DNA from 2 places in the Micromonospora sp. NPDC048986 genome. Region 1 is predicted to be linked to the other one. Evidence: riboswitches for the same ligand, from Rfam matches in the RefSeq annotation. Region 1 holds a riboswitch; the other holds the start of a gene.
The links. Region 1 has a riboswitch for S-adenosylmethionine ahead of thrC (threonine synthase). Riboswitches for the same ligand answer to the same signal wherever they lie in the genome.
Positions count from the first base shown of each region.

Region 2: another riboswitch for S-adenosylmethionine. It lies ahead of AB0B94_RS22755 (ABC transporter substrate-binding protein); the one in region 1 lies ahead of thrC (threonine synthase).

Region 1 is NZ_JBEZFJ010000007.1:337,342-346,186, forward strand. Features, by position in the region: gene AB0B94_RS17310 (hypothetical protein) at 1-968, shown strand, start outside; gene AB0B94_RS17315 (GNAT family N-acetyltransferase) at 978-1,997, opposite strand; gene thrC (threonine synthase) at 2,263-3,549, opposite strand; SAM riboswitch class I at 3,560-3,695, opposite strand; gene AB0B94_RS17325 (DMT family transporter) at 3,763-4,725, opposite strand; gene AB0B94_RS17330 (metalloregulator ArsR/SmtB family transcription factor) at 4,817-5,122, shown strand; gene AB0B94_RS17335 (DoxX family protein) at 5,470-5,925, opposite strand; gene AB0B94_RS17340 (DUF4232 domain-containing protein) at 6,194-6,796, shown strand; gene AB0B94_RS17345 (ABC transporter permease subunit) at 6,786-7,652, opposite strand; gene AB0B94_RS17350 (alpha/beta fold hydrolase) at 7,652-8,845, opposite strand, start outside.
Region 2 is NZ_JBEZFJ010000011.1:170,515-179,359, forward strand. Features, by position in the region: gene AB0B94_RS22745 (amino acid ABC transporter ATP-binding protein) at 1-540, opposite strand, end outside; gene AB0B94_RS22750 (amino acid ABC transporter permease) at 537-1,310, opposite strand; gene AB0B94_RS22755 (ABC transporter substrate-binding protein) at 1,350-2,258, opposite strand; SAM riboswitch class IV at 2,527-2,638, opposite strand; gene AB0B94_RS22760 (amino acid transporter) at 2,724-4,664, opposite strand; gene corA (magnesium/cobalt transporter CorA) at 4,839-5,969, shown strand; gene AB0B94_RS22770 (hypothetical protein) at 5,985-6,170, opposite strand; gene AB0B94_RS22775 (2'-5' RNA ligase family protein) at 6,380-6,895, opposite strand; gene AB0B94_RS22780 (DUF664 domain-containing protein) at 6,974-7,483, shown strand; gene AB0B94_RS22785 (SCP2 sterol-binding domain-containing protein) at 7,564-7,986, shown strand; gene AB0B94_RS22790 (glycogen debranching N-terminal domain-containing protein) at 7,983-8,845, shown strand, end outside.

The DNA.
Region 1 (8,845 bases):
TGCTCCTGGTGGTCGTGACGGCAGTGCTCGGACCCCGGATCGGTCGGGGTCATCGCCGCCGGGAGGCCGAGGAACTGGTCCGGCGGGACTATCCGGAAGCCTCCCGGGCGGCCCCCGAACGGGTCCGGGCCGTCCGCGAGGCGATCATGCGTGCCCGACTCACGGATCGGCTCGGGCCGCTGCTGGCCACCGCGTACGTGGTGTTGGCGCTGCTCACCCTGGCGGCGGCCGGGCTCTCGGTGATCGGTCCCGGCCCGGGTGCGCTCGCGCTGCGGCTCGGCGGCGAACCACTGGCCCGTCCGGTGATCTTCGTGACCGACCTGGGCGCCCTGCTGATCGGACTGTTCGCCACGGTCCTCGCCGTGCTGGGGCTGGTCGCCTACCGATCCGGCGTGATCCGGCTGGTCGGGGTGCTCTGGGAGCTGGCCACCTTCTGGCCGCGTGCCGCGCATCCGCTCGCCCCGCCGTGCTACGTCGAGCGGGCGGTCCCCGAGCTGACCCGTCGGATCGGGCAGCTCACCGCCGACGGGAACGCTGTGGTGCTGTCCGGGCAGAGTCACGGCAGCGTGCTCGCGGCGGCGACGGTGCTCCAACTCCCTGACCACTGCCGCCGGCGAGTGGCCCTGCTGACCTACGGCACCCCGCTCGGCAACCGCTACCAGCGGATCTTCCCGGCGTACGTCAACGACGCGTTGTTGCGCAAGGTCGGCGACCGGCTGGCCTGGCGGTGGATCAACCTGTGGCGGTACACCGACGCGGTGGGCGGACCGGTGTTCGTCCCGCTCGTGGACGGACCCGGCGACCCGGCCGCCCGGGTCGACCGTCGGGTACGGGATCCGAAGGGGCTGCTCATCGCACCGACCGACACCGTGCCCCCACCCGTGCAGGGCCACCGGTTCACCCCGGACGACGACTTCCACGCCGCGATCGGCGAACTCATCGGGCGACTGGAGCGGACGGAGGAGTGACCGACCGGGTCAGAGGGTGAGCTGCCAGTCGGTCCAGGAGTCCACCGGACGGAAGCCGAGCTGCTCGTTGATTGCCACCATGTAGCTGTTGCTGGCGGCGTTGATGGTGTCGATGCTCCGCACCGCCGGCTCGTGGGTGAGCAGGTGGTGCAGGTTCTCCGCCTTGGCGATGAGGCCGAGCCGGTGCCCACGGTGGGACGGGTCGACGATGGTGATCTGCTGGAAGGCGTGCCAGTCGGCGGAGGCGCCAACCTCCAGCAGCGTCCAGGCGACCAGCCGGCCGGACGCCTCGTGTCGCATCCCGAGGTGGTACCGCCGGCGGCCCTTGGCCCCCAGGGCCCGATCGGTGCCGCGGATGCGCTCGGCGTCCACCTGCTCCGGCTCCCACTGCATGTCACCAAGCGGCGCGTCCATCATCAGCCGGCCGTCCAGGTAGGCGATGTCCGTCAGATACTCCTCCGGGGTGGCGCCCTGCCAGCACACCGATCGGTACCCCTCGGCCCGGGGCTGGGCCTCGCCGAGTGCCGCGCGGAGCGCGACCCGGTCGATCTCGGCGATCTCCAGCCGGCGACGCACCTCGACCAAGGCGGCCTGGGCTCCGGTCGACGCGGCGAACGCAGCGCCCGCCACGTTCCGGGCCGGCCCGCCGGGCAACGCGGAGACGGTCAGCCCGACGACCCGCTTGCGGCCGTGCTCGCGCAGCAGCCGTACGCCGTACTCGTGCAGTGCCCGACCGACGCCCCGGCGCCGCAGCTCCGGACGCACCTTCAGCTCGACGGTGGCGTTGTCGGTGTTGTCGAGCTGCGGCAGGTCCAGTTGCAGGAAGCCGGCCGGGACACCGTCCAGTCGGGCCAGCGCCCAGAGCGTCCGGGTGCCGGGCAACGGCGTGTGGAACAGCGCGTCGAAGCGGCGCCGGCAGAAGGGCGGCAGGTCCGGCAGATCGGCGTCGTTGACCGCCACCCCGATCCGGTACGCCTCGTCGACGGAAGTCCGGTCGGCGCCGTCGAACGACGCGATGGTGATGCTCATGTCGGTGAGCGTGCACCGTACAAAAGCGATCGGGCCAGCGAATTACTCGCTGGCCCGATCGAACGTGGTCGGGAGGGACACTCGCACAACGCCTCCGGCGTTGGGTCGCAAGAACTTCAAAAGTCTTCGGCGAAATGCCCTCCCGCACGGAGCATCTTGCGCCGTCCGGTTCCTGCCGTCAAGTCCGTAGCGGCGGGTTTTCCACACTCACAGCGAAAACCCAGTTACCGAGTGATCGACTCGCGCCTCGGTCCGAGCGAGCCCGTCAGCCGAGGAGGCCGGCGTCGCGAGCGGCCCGCAGCGAGGGCTTGATGTGGTGGGTCGGGCCGACCTGGCCGGCCACCGCGTCGATGGTCTTCAGGCCCTCGCCGGTGTTGAACACGACGGTCTCGGCCGTCGGGTCGAGCCGACCGGACTCGACCAGCTTGCGCAGCACGGCCACCGTGACCCCACCCGCGGTTTCGGCGAAGACCCCTGTGGTGCGGGCCAGATCGCGAATGCCGGCGCGGATCTCGTCGTCGTCGACGTACTCCATCCAGCCGCCGGTGCGGCGGACCGCCTCCAGGGCGTAGAGGCCGGCCGCCGGGTCGCCGATGTTCAGCGACTTGGCGATGCCGGTGGGCTTGACCGGGACGATCGTGTCGGTCTCGGCGTGCAGGGCGACGGCGATCGGGTTGCAGCCGGCGGACTGCGCGCCGAAGACCTTCCAGCCGTCGGCGGGCGCCTCGACCAGGCCGATCTCCACCAGCTCGGAGAACGCCTTGTCAATCTTGGTGAGCAGCTCGCCGCTGGCCATCGGGATGACCACCTGTGCCGGGATCCGCCAGCCGAGCTGCTCGGCCACCTCGTAGCCGAGGGTCTTGGAGCCCTCCGCGTAGTACGGCCGGACGTTCACGTTGACGAACGCGGTGTCCTCGAATTCGTCGGTCTCCACCAGCTCACCGCAGAGCCTGTTGACGTCGTCGTACGAACCGTCGATCGCGACCAGCTCACCGCCGTAGACGGCGGTGGTGATGACCTTGCCCTGCTCCAGGTCACTGGGGATGAAGACCACCGAGGGCGCCCCGGCGCGGGCGGCGTGGGCGGCCACCGAGTTGGCCAGGTTGCCGGTCGACGCGCAGGCGAACCGGGTGAAGCCGAGCGCCTTGGCGGCGGTGAGCGCCACCGAGACGACCCGGTCCTTGAACGAGTGGGTGGGGTTGGCGCTGTCGTCCTTGACCCACAGCGGCGCGGTGATGCCCAGCTCGGCGGCGAGGTGCGGGGCCGCCACCAGTGGGGTCAGCCCCGGGTCGAGGGTGACCCGGCTGGCCGGGTCCTGACCGGCGGGCAGCAGGGCGGCGTACCGCCAGATGTTGTTCGGGCCGGCCTCGATCTGCTCGCGGGTGACGGTGGCCAGAGCGGCGGTGTCGTAGTCGACCTCCAGCGGGCCGAAACACTCGTAACAGGCGTGCTGGGCGGCGAGCGGGTAGCGGGCCGAGCAGGCACGACAGACCAGGGCGCGGGCGGGGCTGGCCGAGGTGTCAATGCCGGAGGTGACGAGCGTCGACGTCATGTCGAGAGTCCTCTCATCTTTCCCCGCATCGCACGGTGCGGCGGGGACGGAATTGGCACCTGCCCCGCGGGTCGCTCAGCGGTGAGCGCGCGGGGTGGTTGCCGGGGCGTCGTCGGGCCGTATCCCTCAGCCCCTCTGGATGAGGTATTCAGTTGTGGGGTCGAGTCTAGGCAAAGCTGGGCCCGGCCTCCAGGGCAGATCCCAGGAAGTGGGTCAGCGGCCGCTCACGGCCACGGGGTCGGTCACCGCGATCGGGTCCGTCACAGCGCTCGGGCGGGGCAGCGGCGTGGTCCGGGGCCGGGCAGCGAGGTTCGCGGCGATCAGTGCGGCGATCGTGATGGCCGCCCCGACCAGTTCGACGGGCTCCGGGCGGTAGCCGCGGGCGATCTGCACAGCGAAGGTGGTCACCGGGACCAGGTTCATGAACAGCGCGGCGTTGGCGGCGCCGAGTCGCTGCACGCCGGTGTTCCAGGCCAGGACCGCGATCACCGCGCCCACCAGCACGGCGTACGCCAACTGCGGGGCGACCGCCGCGAGGTCGGCGGCGGCCGGCGCGTGCTGCCAGCCGACGGCGTCGGCGCCGATGCTCAGGGCGAGCATGGCGGCAGTGCCAGCGAGCGCGGTGAGGGTGGTGAAGCGCAGCGGGGACCATTCGCCGAACCGGCTGGCACCGTGGGTGTAGATGCCCCAGCCCAGCACCGCGCCGATCATCATCAGCCCGCCGAGACCGAACTGGCCCAGCCCGGCCAGGCTGCCGCGGGTGATCACCAGGCCGACTCCGAGGAGCGCCACCAGGGAGAGGGCCAGCAGCAGCGGCTTTGGGCGTACGCCGTCGCGAGCCCAGCGCACGAGTTGGGTGATCACCGGCGTGGTGGCCACGAAGAGCGAGATCTGCTGCGGGGCCGCGTGTTCGAGCGCCAGGTTGGTGAGCAGGTTGAAGCCCGCGAAGCCGACCACTCCAAGCACCACCACCTCCAGCGCCCGGCCTCCGTGCCGAAACGCGCCGGCACCCTCGCGGAGCAGCAGGATGGCGACCAGGACGACGGCGGCCAGCAGGTAGCGCGCTGTGGTCAGGTTGAGCGGGTCGACCCGGTTGAGCGCGCTGGCCAGGATCGGGAACATCACGCCCCAACCGAGCACGGCGACCAGTGGGTACGCGGTGGCGCGGGATCGCATCAGCAACTCCAATGTTCGAGTATCGTCGAACCAACGACACCGACATTAGAGTGTTGTTCGATTATTGTCGAACAAGGGTTACACTGGTCACATGGAGCCGCACGAACCCGACCTGACCGCCGTCCCGGTCACCAACGTGCTGGCCGCACTCGCCGACGACGTGCGGCTGCAGATCGTCCGGGCGCTCGCCGAGGGCGGCGAGGCCGCCTGCGGCAGCTTCGACTTCGGCGTCTCCAAGGCGACCCGCAGCCACCACCTCAAGGTGCTGCGCGAGGCGGGCCTGACCCGGACCCGGGCCGCCGGCACCAGCCGACTGGTCCGGCTCCGCAGGGACGAGCTGGACAAGCTCTACCCCGGCCTGCTGGACGCGGTCCTCACCCAGCGCCCGCCTGCCTGACGCTCCCGCTTCGGCCCCTACGCCGCGTCGCCGCCGGTCACGGCCGCGGGGCGGGTAAGACCTGCCACTCGCGCACGCTATGGAGCTGAATCGTTTACGGCATCAGCGCAGCGCCGGGAGCCGGCGCGCGGACGCAGAGCCGGGAGCGACGCAGAGCCGGGAGCGACGCAGAGCCGGGAGCCGGCGCGCGGACGCAGAGCCAGGAGCGAGCCACAGCCGGGAGCCGGCGCGCGACGCACAGCCGGGAGCCGGCGCGTGGCCCTCGCGGAGCACTGCGGGGACGAGCTCTGGCCGGCGCGTCGCCGGAGCCGCCTCGTCGAGGCCCCGGCGACGCGGTACGGGTGCGGTCAGACGACGATCGAGCCGCTCTCGGCCATCGGCGCCACCGGCGCGGACTGAATGTCGCGGCGACGCGCGAGCAGCGTGTCGAGCGCCCAGGCACCCGGACCGAGAGCAGCGACCAGCAGGAACGCCCAGCAGAAGAGCGCTGCCCGCTCGCCTCCGTTGTGCAGCGGCAGCAGAGCGTCCGGCTGGTGCACGACGAAGTAGGCGTACGCCATCGAGCCGGAGGCGAGCAGCGCGGCGGGTCGGGTGAAGAGCCCGACCAGCACCAGTACACCGCAGACCAGTTGGATCAAGGCAGCCCACCAGCCCGGCCAGGTGCCGAGCGGTACCGCCTTACCAGTCATCGGGTTGCCGCCGAACAACCCGAACACCGAGGACAGCCCGTGCAACGTGAACAGCAGGCCGATCACGATGCGGAACAGGGACAGGGTCGGCCCGCCGAGCCGAGAGACGTTCATGGCACCTCCATCGAGGAGTGTGAATGGGTCCCATCGATCCCGAAGTACGCGGGCATCGAAAATCATAAGTTCCTTGCTGGTGGGAAAATCCCTCCTGAAAACGGTGTGCACCAGGGGTGCCCGCACCCTCCGCCGTGATGCCACAAACGATTCAGCTCCAAAGGGAAACCGGGAGAGGCTCCGCACCAGTTCGTGTGGCGGCGCAGAGAGAGCCGCGGGGCCGGGGCCGGGGCGGTGGTGTGTTGCGCAGGTAAGCGAGGATCAACAGATGATCTCCCGCGACACGGCAGCACAGCGACGCGTCACGGCGACTGTCGCGATGGCTCTCGTGCTGGGCGGCTGCACCCGTGACCACCGCGGCCAGGCCGGAGACCCGAGCCAGCCGCCCCCCGCGGCGAGGGCGGAAGCGGGCCCGTCCGCCAGCACCGAGCCGACGGCCGAGTGCCCGCCGACCGGCGTCCGGATCCGGGCGACCGGCGGGGACGCCGCCTCGGGCCTGCGCGCCCTCGGCATCGAGCTGGTCAACTGCGGCGAGCACCCCTACCAGCTCAACGGCTACCCGGTGCTGCACGTGTTCGACGAGGAACGTGAGCCGGTGATGCTGCGCGTGGTCAACGGCGCCAAGGAGATCACCTCGGGCTTCGACCAACCACCCCGGCAGGTCACCCTCGCCGCCGGGGAGCGGGCCACCGCCGTGGTGCTCTGGCGCAACCTGGTCACCGACTCGACGGTGGTCGCCACCAACGGCGAGTTCCTGACTGTGGCTCCCGCCGCCGGGCAGCCGGCCGAGGAGGTCGACCCGGACGGGCCGATCGACCTCGGCAACACCGGTCGGATCGGCGTCAGCGCCTGGAGGAAGGCTACGACGTGATGTCCTTGCGGGTGAACCGCCAGAACGCCAACCCCCAGAACAGCGTCGCGTAACTGATCGCCGAGATGCAGCCGCGCACCACATCGTCGGTCTGCACCGGCGTCGACAGCAGACCCAGCCAGGCGGTGCTGAAGTGGGTGGGCAGGAAGTCGCGCAGCGCCCCCAGGGCGGTGATCTGGTCCAGGATGCTGGACAGGATCCAGAGCAGAACCGCACCACCCACCGCGCCCAGCGCGGCGTCCGTGGTCACCGACAGCAGGAACGCCAGGCCGGCCACCACCAGCAGTACGACAGCCAGGTAGCCCAGCACGGCCAGCAACCGCAGCAGCCCCTCGGTGGGTTCCAGCTCGGCGGCGACGGTGCTGCGCAGCGGCGACCAGCCGTAACGCAGGGTGCCGGCCAGCAACGCGGTGCCGGCCAACAGCAGCAGGGCCAGTCCCGAGTACGCGAGCGCCACCACCAGCTTCACAGTCAACAACCGCGCCCGGGGCACCGGGATCGCCAGCAGGTACCGCAGGCTGCCCCAACTCGCCTCGCTGGCCACCGTGTCGCCGCAGAACAGCGCGACGACCACCACCAGCAGAAACGACGCCGACACGAAGATCGAGAACAGGGTGAAGTTGAGCCCGCCCGAGGTGGCCAGCTCGACCAGGCTGGCGAACTCGTTGCGACCGTTGTCGTCGTCACCGCCCGAGTCGAACTGGAACGCGATCAGGATGATCAGTGGCAGCAACACCATGAACCCGAGCGCCAACTGGGTCCGCCGCCGGGATGCCTGCCGACGGAACTCCGCCACGAACGGCATGGTGGCCGACGGCCGGTAGCCACGGGCCTCACCCGCGTCAGTAACAGCCATCACCGGTCACCGCTTCCCCGAGAGTTCTCGCCCACCAGGGCGAGGAACGCGTCCTCCAGGCGCCGCCGAGGCACCACCCGGTCCACTCCGATGCCGGCGCGCACCAGCTCCGCCACCACCTCGCTGCGGGCCGTGCCGTTGGTGTCGACCACCAGTTGGCCGTCGCTCTCCGGCAACACACGGACCCCGTGCAGCCGGTCCAGCACCGCCCGCGCCGCCACCGGGTCGGTGACGTCGAAGAGCACGCTCGGCGACTCGCCCACGATCTCCTCCACCGGCCCGGACGCCACGATCCGGCCCTTGTTCACCACCACCGCGTGCGTGCACGTCTGCTCCACCTCGGCCAGCAGGTGGCTGGAGACCAGCACCGCCCGGCCGTCGGTGGCGTACCGCTGGAGCACCCGGCGCATCTCGGCGATCTGTGGCGGATCGAGCCCGTCGGTCGGCTCGTCCAACACCAGCAGTTCGGGAAGACCGAGCATGGCCTGGGCGATGGCGAGCCGCTGACGCATCCCGTGGCTGTAGTTCTTAATCCTCCGGTGCACCGAGTCACCCAACCCCGCGATCTCCAGCGCCGCGTCGAACTGTGCGTCCTCCCACGGCCGCCCGGTGGCCCGCCAGTACGCCTTCAGGTTGTCGAGACCCGACAGGTGCGGCAGGAAGCCCGGCCCCTCCACCAGCGCCCCGATCCGGGACAGCACCGGTGAGCCGGGCACCAGCCGACGACCGAAGACGTAGATCTCCCCGGCGGTCGGCTGGGTCAGCCCCATCAGCACCCGCAGGGTGGTGGTCTTGCCGGCGCCGTTCGGCCCGAGCAGACCCACCACCTGACCGGGGTGCACCTCGAAGTCCACGTTCGACACGGCGACGAAGCCGTCCGCGTACTCCTTGCGCAGCGCGCGCACGGCCAGCGGTGTGTCCGCGTACTCCGGGTGCACCGACCGGTCCTGGCGGCGGTGCCGGCGGCGGACCAGAGCGACGACCACGACGAGCCCGATCACGATGGCGGCGAGCAGGCCGGCGAGCACCCAGCGCCAGATCGTCGCCGCGGTGGGGATCGGCTCACCGCTGACGGTGGGCAGGCTGACCGCACCGTCCGCGGCCACCGTGTAGACGGTCGGCGTGGCCGGCGTGGTGTACGCCTGGTCGGAGGTGGCCACCACCAGTCGCAGCCGGTGCCCGGCCTCCACCCG
Region 2 (8,845 bases), on a different contig from region 1:
CTTGACCAACTCCGGGTCGAGCGCCGAGGTGGCCTCGTCGAAGAGCATCACCTCGGGCCGCAGCGCCAGCGCGCGGGCGATCGCCACCCGCTGCTGTTGACCACCGGAGAGCTGCGCCGGGCGGGAGTTCGCCTTGCCGGCCAGCCCCACCAGCTCCAACTGGGCCCGAGCGACGGTCTCCGCCTCGTCCGCATCGAGCTTGCGCAGCCGGCGCAGCGCCAGCGTGACGTTGCGCAGCACGCTCATGTGCGGAAAGAGGTTGAACTGCTGGAACACCATGCCCACCCGCTGCCGCAACACGTCCGGGTCGTCGCCCAGCACGCTGCGCCCGTCCAGCAGCACGTCGCCCCGGTCCGGTTCGATCAGCCGGTTGATGGTGCGCAGCAGTGTGGACTTGCCAGACCCGGACGGCCCGATGACGCAGGCCGTCGCGCCCCGCGGCACCGAGAGGTCGACGCCGCGCAGCACCCGGTTCGGTCCGAAGGCGAGGTGCACGTCGCGTACGTCGAGGCTGACCGAGGTCGTCGTGGCGGTGGTCATCGCCGATCTCCTTGGGTCGCGGCGTACGACAGGATGTCGTCGTCCTCTTCGGTCGACACGGTGGCCGGCCGACCGTTGCGCAGCCGCCTGTCGATCCAGTTGACGACGTGCGTCAGCGGAACTGTCAACGCCAGGTAGCAGAGCCCTGCCAGCAGCAGTGCCGACTCGTTGCCGGTGGTGGCCGCGTAGTCCTGCCCGATCCGGAACAGCTCCCGCTGGCTGGCCACCAGGCCGAGGAAGTAGACCAGGCTGGAGTCCTTGATCAGCGCGATGAGCTGGTTCACCCAGGCCGGCAAGACCCGCCGGATGCCCTGCGGAATGATCACCAGCCGCATCGAGTCGGCCCAGGAGAAGCCGAGCGCCCGGGCACCTTCCAACTGGGCGGCCTCCACCGACTGGATGCCCGAGCGGAAGATCTCCCCGATGTACGCGGCGGCGATGAGCGACAGCGCCAGGATGCCCAACGGGTAGGGATCCGGCCCCCAGACCTGCATGCCCAGCGGGGCCAGCCCGACGCCGATCAGCAGGATCGTCGCCGCGGCCGGCAGCCCCCGGAACACGTCGGTGTAGACCCGTGCCGGCCAGCGCAACCAGCGGCTGCGGGAGATGCCCGCGACGGCCAGCAGCAGGCCCAGCACCGAGCCGAGCAGGGCGGCGGAGACCGCCAGGATCAGCGTGTTGGGCAACCCGACGGTCAGCATCTCGGGCAGCGCCTCGCGCATCGCGTCGGCGTCGAAGAAGGTCTCCCACAGGGTGCTCAACGGATCCATCGGTCGCTCCTCCTACCGCCCCGCTCGCTCGTCACCGGCTCAGGAAGCGGTCGACGCGGACGCCGACGGCCCCGTCGGCACAGCCGACACCGACGGCGTGGCCGACGCGGACGGGGCCTTCACCGTGCCGCTGCCCGGTGTGAAGTCCGCCGGGATCGGCCGACCCGGGTAGTACTGCGCCTGCAACCGGCTCCAGGTGCCATCGGCGATGACCTCGTCGAGGCTCTTGTTCAGCGCCTCGCGCAGCTTGTCGTTCCCCTTGGCCACCGCGTACGCGGTCGGTGCCGGGCTGAGCTGCTTGGCCGCCACGGTGATCTTGCCGTTGCTGTCGGCGGCCGACTTCTCGCCGATCTCCGCCGGCGCGATCCAGGCGTCGGCGGTGCCCGCCTTGAGCTGGTTGATCGCACCGTTGTAGTCCGGCACCCGCACCGGGTTGAGCTGCTTGCCGGTGGCGTAGTCGTCCTGGACGGTGCCCTGCACCACCACGACCCGCTTGCCGGTGAGCTGGTCGAAGCCGGTGATCGGCGAGCCGGCCGGGACGTCCAGGCCGAAGTAGCCGAAGTCGTAGCCGTTGCCGAAGTCGACTGTCTTCTTGCGGGCCTCGGTGATGGTGATGGAGGAGCTGCCCACGTCGAACTTGCGGTTGTTCACCTGGCTGAGCAGCGCGGAGAAGTCGGTGCCGACGAACTCGACGGTGAGGCCGAGCTTGCCGGCCACGGCGGTCAGCAGGTCGTTGTCGAAGCCGGTGAACCTGCCGTCCTTGAGGTACACGTTCGGCGGGGCGTCGGTAAGCGTTCCGGCGCGCAGCACACCCGCCTGGGCCAGGCGGTACGGGTTGGCGGTGGCGTCGGACGAGCTGTCGTCGCCGCAGGCGGTGAGGGTGGTGGCGGCCAGGATCGTGGCCGCGCCCAGGGCGGCGGCACGGGTCAGGGCAGGAAGGAATCGCACTGGTGTCTCCGAGTGTGGTGTCTGGGCGCGCACGTGCGCCACCGACGGCACGCCCGATGGGCGTACCGGTGGGAAAGGAGCTGGGGAAGGGGGTGCTAGAGCGCGGTGCCGCGACGACAGGCGGCGCTGCACATTCGCATCATGTCCACGTGCCGCCGCCGGATCAGTGCGGGCGAGGGTCGACCGGTGCGGGAGTCCGCGACGTCGGTCGGTGGGGTGGTGCGGAGGATGCGCATGGTTCTCCCGGGTCTGTGCTGACCTGGGTGCCAGGCCACGCTTGCACCGACGTCCTGCCGGTGCCTGGTCTTCACCCGGGGCACCCCACCGCGGAGGAGGGTTGCCGGCCAGCGAGCCGGGGCTTCGCGCTGGCGCTCATGACCTGCGCCGAGGCTAGCAGCACGAACGGGTGGATCGTCCAGTCGGTATGACCACGCTCACTGTGCGCGACGGCTGTCGACTCGCAGGTCAGCCGGCGTGCACGTGCGGTCGACGGTGCGGGTCGGGCTCCTGGCGGCGCAGGATCTCCCGGGTCACCGAGGCGATGGCGCCCTGTCCGAACGCCAGGTAGCGCAGGAAGTTGCGGGTTGGGCCGCCCTCGGACCACTCGAAGTAGATGTGGGGGCGGTGACGGCTGCGGTCACGGATCTCCAGCAGCAGGGCGGCGAGCGCGGTGGGCACCGACGAGCTGGCCAGGCTGAGCACCGGGAAGCGGCCGTCGACCACGCTGCCGCGGACCAGCAGCTCGGTCTCGAAGTCGGACGGGTCGGTGACAGTGACCTCGACGAAGATGACGTCGCTGTCGTCGGGAAAGTCGTTGTCCGCCATGGTCTGCGCCAGCTTCGCGTGGTACTCCACCTCGTCGCGCCGGTCGGGTTCGTGCGCGATGAGGCGGATCCGCCGTCCGGCGCGTTCGTCGATCATCCGGGCCGCGGCGTGGTCCAGCTCGACGTGGTCGACGCGCAGCTCGTAGGCCCGCATCAGCCGGGACAGCGCCGACACCAGGATGATCCCGCCGATGAAACAGCCCGCGATCTTGACGCCGCTCGGGCGCTCCACCACGTTCGCCAGCGTGGTGTAGACGAAAATCACCGCGATGACCCCGAACGCGATGGTGCGGCCGCGCTGACGCTGCCGGAGCGCCGCGAGCGTCACCGCCGTCGCGGCCGAGGTGATCAACACCAGGACCCCGGTGGCGTACGCGCCGCCCTGCGCGTCCACGCTGGCCTCGAAGATGATCGTGATCAGGAACGCCACGGCGGTGAAGACCAGCACCAGCGGCCGGACGGCTCGCGCCCAGGTGGGCGCCATGCCGTAACGGGGCAGGTAGCGCGGCACGAGGTTGAGCAGACCAGCCATCGCGGATGCCCCGGCGAACCAGAGAATTCCGATGGTGGACAGGTCGTAGACGGTGCCGAACACCTCGCCGAGGTGGGCGTGCGCCAGGTAGGCCAGCGCGCGCCCGTTCGCCGGCCCGCCCGGCTGGAAGGCCTCCGGCGGAATGAGCACTGTGGTCGTCACACTGCTGGTGATCAGGAAGACGCTCATGATCACCGCCGCGGTGGTGAGCAGCCGGCGGGCGCCACGGATCCGGCCCAGCGGTTGGGCCTCCGAGTCCTGCGGATCACCCCGTACGCTCGGCATGACCGCCACCCCGGTCTCGAAGCCGGACAGGCCCAACGCCAGCTTCGGAAAGACCAGCAGCGACAACCCGACCACCAGCCACGGATCACCGTGCCCGGTGGTCAGCGCGGTGGTCCAGTCACCTACCGCGCTCGGGTGCGTCACCACCCGCCACAGCGCGTCGGCCACCACCACGGCGTTCAGCGTCAGGTAGACCGCGACCAGCACGACGGCGATCCCGATGGCCTCGGCGAATCCCTTGAGGAACACCGCGCCCAGCAGCGACAGCAGCAGCAGCGTGACCAGCACCTCGTGACCCTTGAGCCCGCTCGGCCAGAACGGGTTCTCGTCGATGTGCGCCGTCGCGTCGGCGGCCGAGAGGGTGATGGTGATGATGAAGTCGGTGGCCGCGAAACCGAGCAGCACCAGCACCAGCAACTTGCCCGGCCAGTAGCTCAGCAGGCGTACCAGCATCGCGATGGAACCCTCACCGTGCGGGCTCTCCACCGCCACCCGCCGGTAGACCGGCAGCGCCCCCAGCAGAGTCACCAGCACCAGCACCACAGTCGCCACCGGTGAGAGCGCCCCGGCGGCCAGCGCCGCGATGCCCGGCTGGTAACCCAGCGTGGAGAAGTAGTCGACACCGGTCAGGCACATCACCTTCCACCACGGGTGGTGCCGGTGCTCCGGCGGGCGCCCGTGCGGCCCCGGGTGCTGCACGGCCTGGTCCGAGCCGGCGTCGAGCAGCCACCCCCGCAACCGGCCGGCGCGTCTGTCGACAGTCACCGGCGCGTCCCCCGTCATCCCAACCCCGGTCACCGTGAGTATCCGCCCGTCGGACCGGCCCCGTCCGCCGGTGTGCGGAACACAGCCGACGCCACTGCGGGTTTCAGGGCCCAGGACACTGGGGAAGCAGCGCCCCGGGCTGGATGGGACGGCACCCGGGGGAGGGGACAGGGCATGGTCGGCGGCCGTCGCTTCCGCCCGGGTGATGGCTTCGGACGCCAACTCGACGAGTACGAGACGACTGTCGGCGTGGCGCCGTCCGCGGAGTCACCCGGCGCGTCCCACGGCGGCCTGGTGGACAGCGCGGTCTACCTCCGGGGGCACCGGTTCGCCTCGCCGTCCGGCCTCGCCGAAACGTACCGCTGTCTGCAGGAGCAGGACGGCGCGATGGCCTGGATCGGGTTGTACCGGCCGGACATCGAGCAGATCACCTCGCTGGCGCGGGAGTTTCGGCTGCACGACCTGGCGGTCGAGGACGCGATCAACGCCCACCAGCGGCCCAAGCTGGAGCGGTACGGGCACACCCTGTTCGTGGTGCTGCGCGCCGCCCGCTACGACGACCTCCGGGAGGAGGTCGAGTTCTCCGAGCTGCACCTGTTCATCGGCCCGGGTTTCGTGGTCACCGTGCGACACGGAGAGGCGCCCGACCTGGCCGCGGTGCGGCGGCGGCTGGAGACCGAGGCGCAGATGCTCGCCCGCGGGCCGGAGGCGGTCCTCTACGCGATCCTCGACCAGGTCGTCGACGGGTACGCGCCGGTGGTGGCCGGGCTGGAGAACGACATCGACGAGATCGAGACCCAGGTGTTCGGTGGCGACCCGAACGCCAGCCGCCGCATCTACGGGCTCAGCCGCGAGGTCATCCAGTTCCAGCGGGCCGCCCGTCCACTGCTCAGCGTGCTCGACGCGCTGGCCGACGGCGCCGGCAGCGCCAGCGCCGACGAGGAACTGCGCCGCTACCTGCGTGACGTCACCGACCACCTGACCCAGGTGGTGGAGCGGGTGGACGGTTTCCGGCACCTGTTGCAGAACATCCTCACCGTCAACGCCACCCTCGTCTCGCAGCAGCAGAACGAGGAGATGCGCAGCCTCACCGCGGCCAGCTACAGCCAGAACGAGGAGCTGAAGAAGGTCTCCTCCTGGGCGGCGATCCTCTTCGCTCCCACGCTCATCGGCACCGTGTACGGCATGAACTTCGTCCACATGCCGGAGCTGAACTGGCGCTTCGGCTACCTCTTCGCGCTGCTGTTGATGCTGCTGGTCTGCGGCACCCTCTATGTGATCTTCAAGCGGCGCGGCTGGCTCTGAGCCGCGCGGCCGGGATCACTCGATGCCGCGCAGGATGTGCCGCTCGTCCTCGACGTCGTCGTCGCCGGCACCGATCCGGCCGAGCAGTACGGCGGCCGCCCAGATCGTCAGTGGCGTGGCCGCCCCGGTCATTCCGCCGCCGGTCCGGTCGTCCCGGGTCTGGCTCCGCTCCGTGCGCGGTGGCCTGCGCTGAGCCTGCATGGGCCCTGCCTCTCCTCGTCGAAGCCGCCGTGGGCGGCGCGGGGTGACCCCGCGCCACACCGGCCGGGCGGACCGCCTACGAGCAGCCCACCACCGGTACGACAGCCACCCGAACCTTCCCACGCCCGGCCACATCCGCACCGCTTGTTTTCGGGTTTCCGACTGTCGCCCGCCAAACCGGACATTACGCCTCGACGGTCGAGGCGCGGTCAAGGCAGCGGGTAGGCGATGCCGCGCGCGTGGTCGGTGAGCGCCGCGCCGACCACTGTCGCGGCCAGCGGCAACACCTCCAGACAGCGGCGCACCGCGGCGGCCATCAACGTGTTCGGCACCCGCATGGAGAGCGTGCAGTGCGGCACCCACCGCCCCGGCTGGTAGTGCTCGGCGAGGGCGATGCCGGCGGCGGCGAGCCGGTCGTGCACCAGCCGGTGGTGCGCCAGCAACTCCGGCGTGGGTGCCGGGCCGAGCCAGAGCACCCGACCGACGAACTGACCCGCGTGCTGGAAGTCGAGCCGCAGCGGGGCGGCCACCACCGTCCCTTTCAGCGCCTCGGCGACCTGCTCCCTGTCGAAACGGGGCGCCACCATGAGCGAGACGTGCGGACGGTGGCGCCGCTCCAGCAGCGAGCGCATGCTCTGCACGCCCTCGGCCTCCAGGGCATCCCAGAGCACCCGGATCCGGCGGGTGGCGTCCGGGTCCAGGTACAACTCCACCGCTGCGACCATTCGATCACCGTAGCGGCAGAGGTTTGCCCGTCCGGGTCCGGCGGTACCTGTGGGGGAACCGACCAGGAAGGCGTACCCGTGGACGTGAGTGACCTGCTGACCGAGGCGTACGACCGGCTCCCTGACCTCGTCCGCGCGGCCGTCGACGGCCTCAGCCCCGAGCAACTGCGCCACCGGCCCGCCCCGGGCGCCAACTCGGTCGGCTGGCTGGTCTGGCACCTCACCCGGGTGCAGGACCACCACGTCGCCGACCTGCTCGACGCCGAGCAGGTCTGGGTGAGCGGCGACTGGGCGGGTCGGTTCGGGCTCGCCGCCGACCCCGACAACACCGGCTACGGGCACTCGCCCGCGCAGGTCGCCGCGGTGCGGCCGGAGAGCGCGCAGGCGCTGATCGACTACTACCAGGCGGTCGGGGCGCGTACCGGAAGCTTCCTGGCCGGCCTGGGCCCGGCGGACCTGGACCGCGTGGTCGACGAGGCGTGGGACCCGCCGGTCACTCTCGGCGTCAGGTTGGTCAGCATCGTCGACGACGACCTGCAACACGTGGGCCAGGCCGCCTACGTGCGTGGCCTCATCGAGGCGGGCTGAGGCGGTCCTCACCCTTTCCAGGTGAGCCGGGCTCACCCCGACGCGGGTGATCCTGCGGGAAACCGTGGGGAGGGGACCCGATGGGCGCGACGGCGGAGCAGTACCTGCGACAGCTGGACACCGGTCGGCGGCCCGACCTGCCGGAGACCACAGCGGGGACGCTGCGGTTGGATGTCCGCGACGACGGCAGCACCGATCACTGGTACCTGACCATCGCCGACCAGCGGGTCCGGGTGGCCCGCTCGGCCGACGACGCCGAGCTGGTGGTGCGGGCCGACCGGGCGGTCTTCGATCGGATGGCCAGCGGCGGGCTGCACCCGGGCGCGGGCCTGTTGCGCAACGAGCTGACCGTGCAGGGCAACATGCAACTGCTGATGCTGCTGCGGCGGATCTTCCCCGGGCCGGACGGCGCCCGTCATCCGCACGAGCTGGGCCGGGCCGCGCTGGCTGGCCGGGCCGGGCACGCCGGGCCCGCGACGACCGCTCGGGATGAGCGGTCGTGAAGCAGGAACTGGTGCACCTCATCGCGGGCAACGTGTTCGCCATCAGCGACGCCCAGGGCGACATCGAGGCCGAACCGCAGGCTCCGTCCGGACTCTTCGCGTACGACACCAGATTCCTGTCCCACTGGGTGCTCAGGATCGACGGCGAACGGATCAACGCGCTCTCCCGCGACGACCTCACCTACTTCGAAACCCGGTTCTTCCTGGTCCCCGGTGCGGCGAGCCACTACGTCGACGCCGACGTGTCGATCATCAGGCACCGTTCGGTGCACGACTGCTTCCACGAGAACATCACGGTGCTCAACCACTCGTCGCGGCCCGCCGAGTTCACCGTCCGGGTGGAGATGGCCAGCGACTTCACCGACATCGTCGAGGTCGGGCAGCTCGGGCAGCTCCGGCAGCGGGCCGTCGAGGTCACCGCCGACTCGGCGAGCCAGCGGCTCGTGCTGCGCTACCAGCGGGACCGGTTCGTCCGCGAGACCACAGTGCGCAGCACTGTCCCCGCAGAGGTGGACGAGCGGGGGATGACGTTCCGGATCCGGATCGAACCCGACGGGCAGTGGGAGACCGATCTGCACGTCGGCGTGACAATGGGCGGCGTGGAGGGCCGGGATCTCCGCGCCGACCTGCAGTCGCACCAGCAGACCGTACGGACGGGGATGCGCGAGGACCTGGCGCAGTGGTTGGACCGGGCGCCGCAGCTGGTGGCCGAACGCAAGGGCCTGGAGGAGCTCTACCAGGGCAGCCTCGCGGACCTGGCGGCGCTGCGCTACCAGCCGCTGTCGTACCGCGAGCGGGTGCCCATCGGTGGTCTGCCGTGGGCGATGGGGTTGTGTGGCCGCGACGCCCTCATCACCTG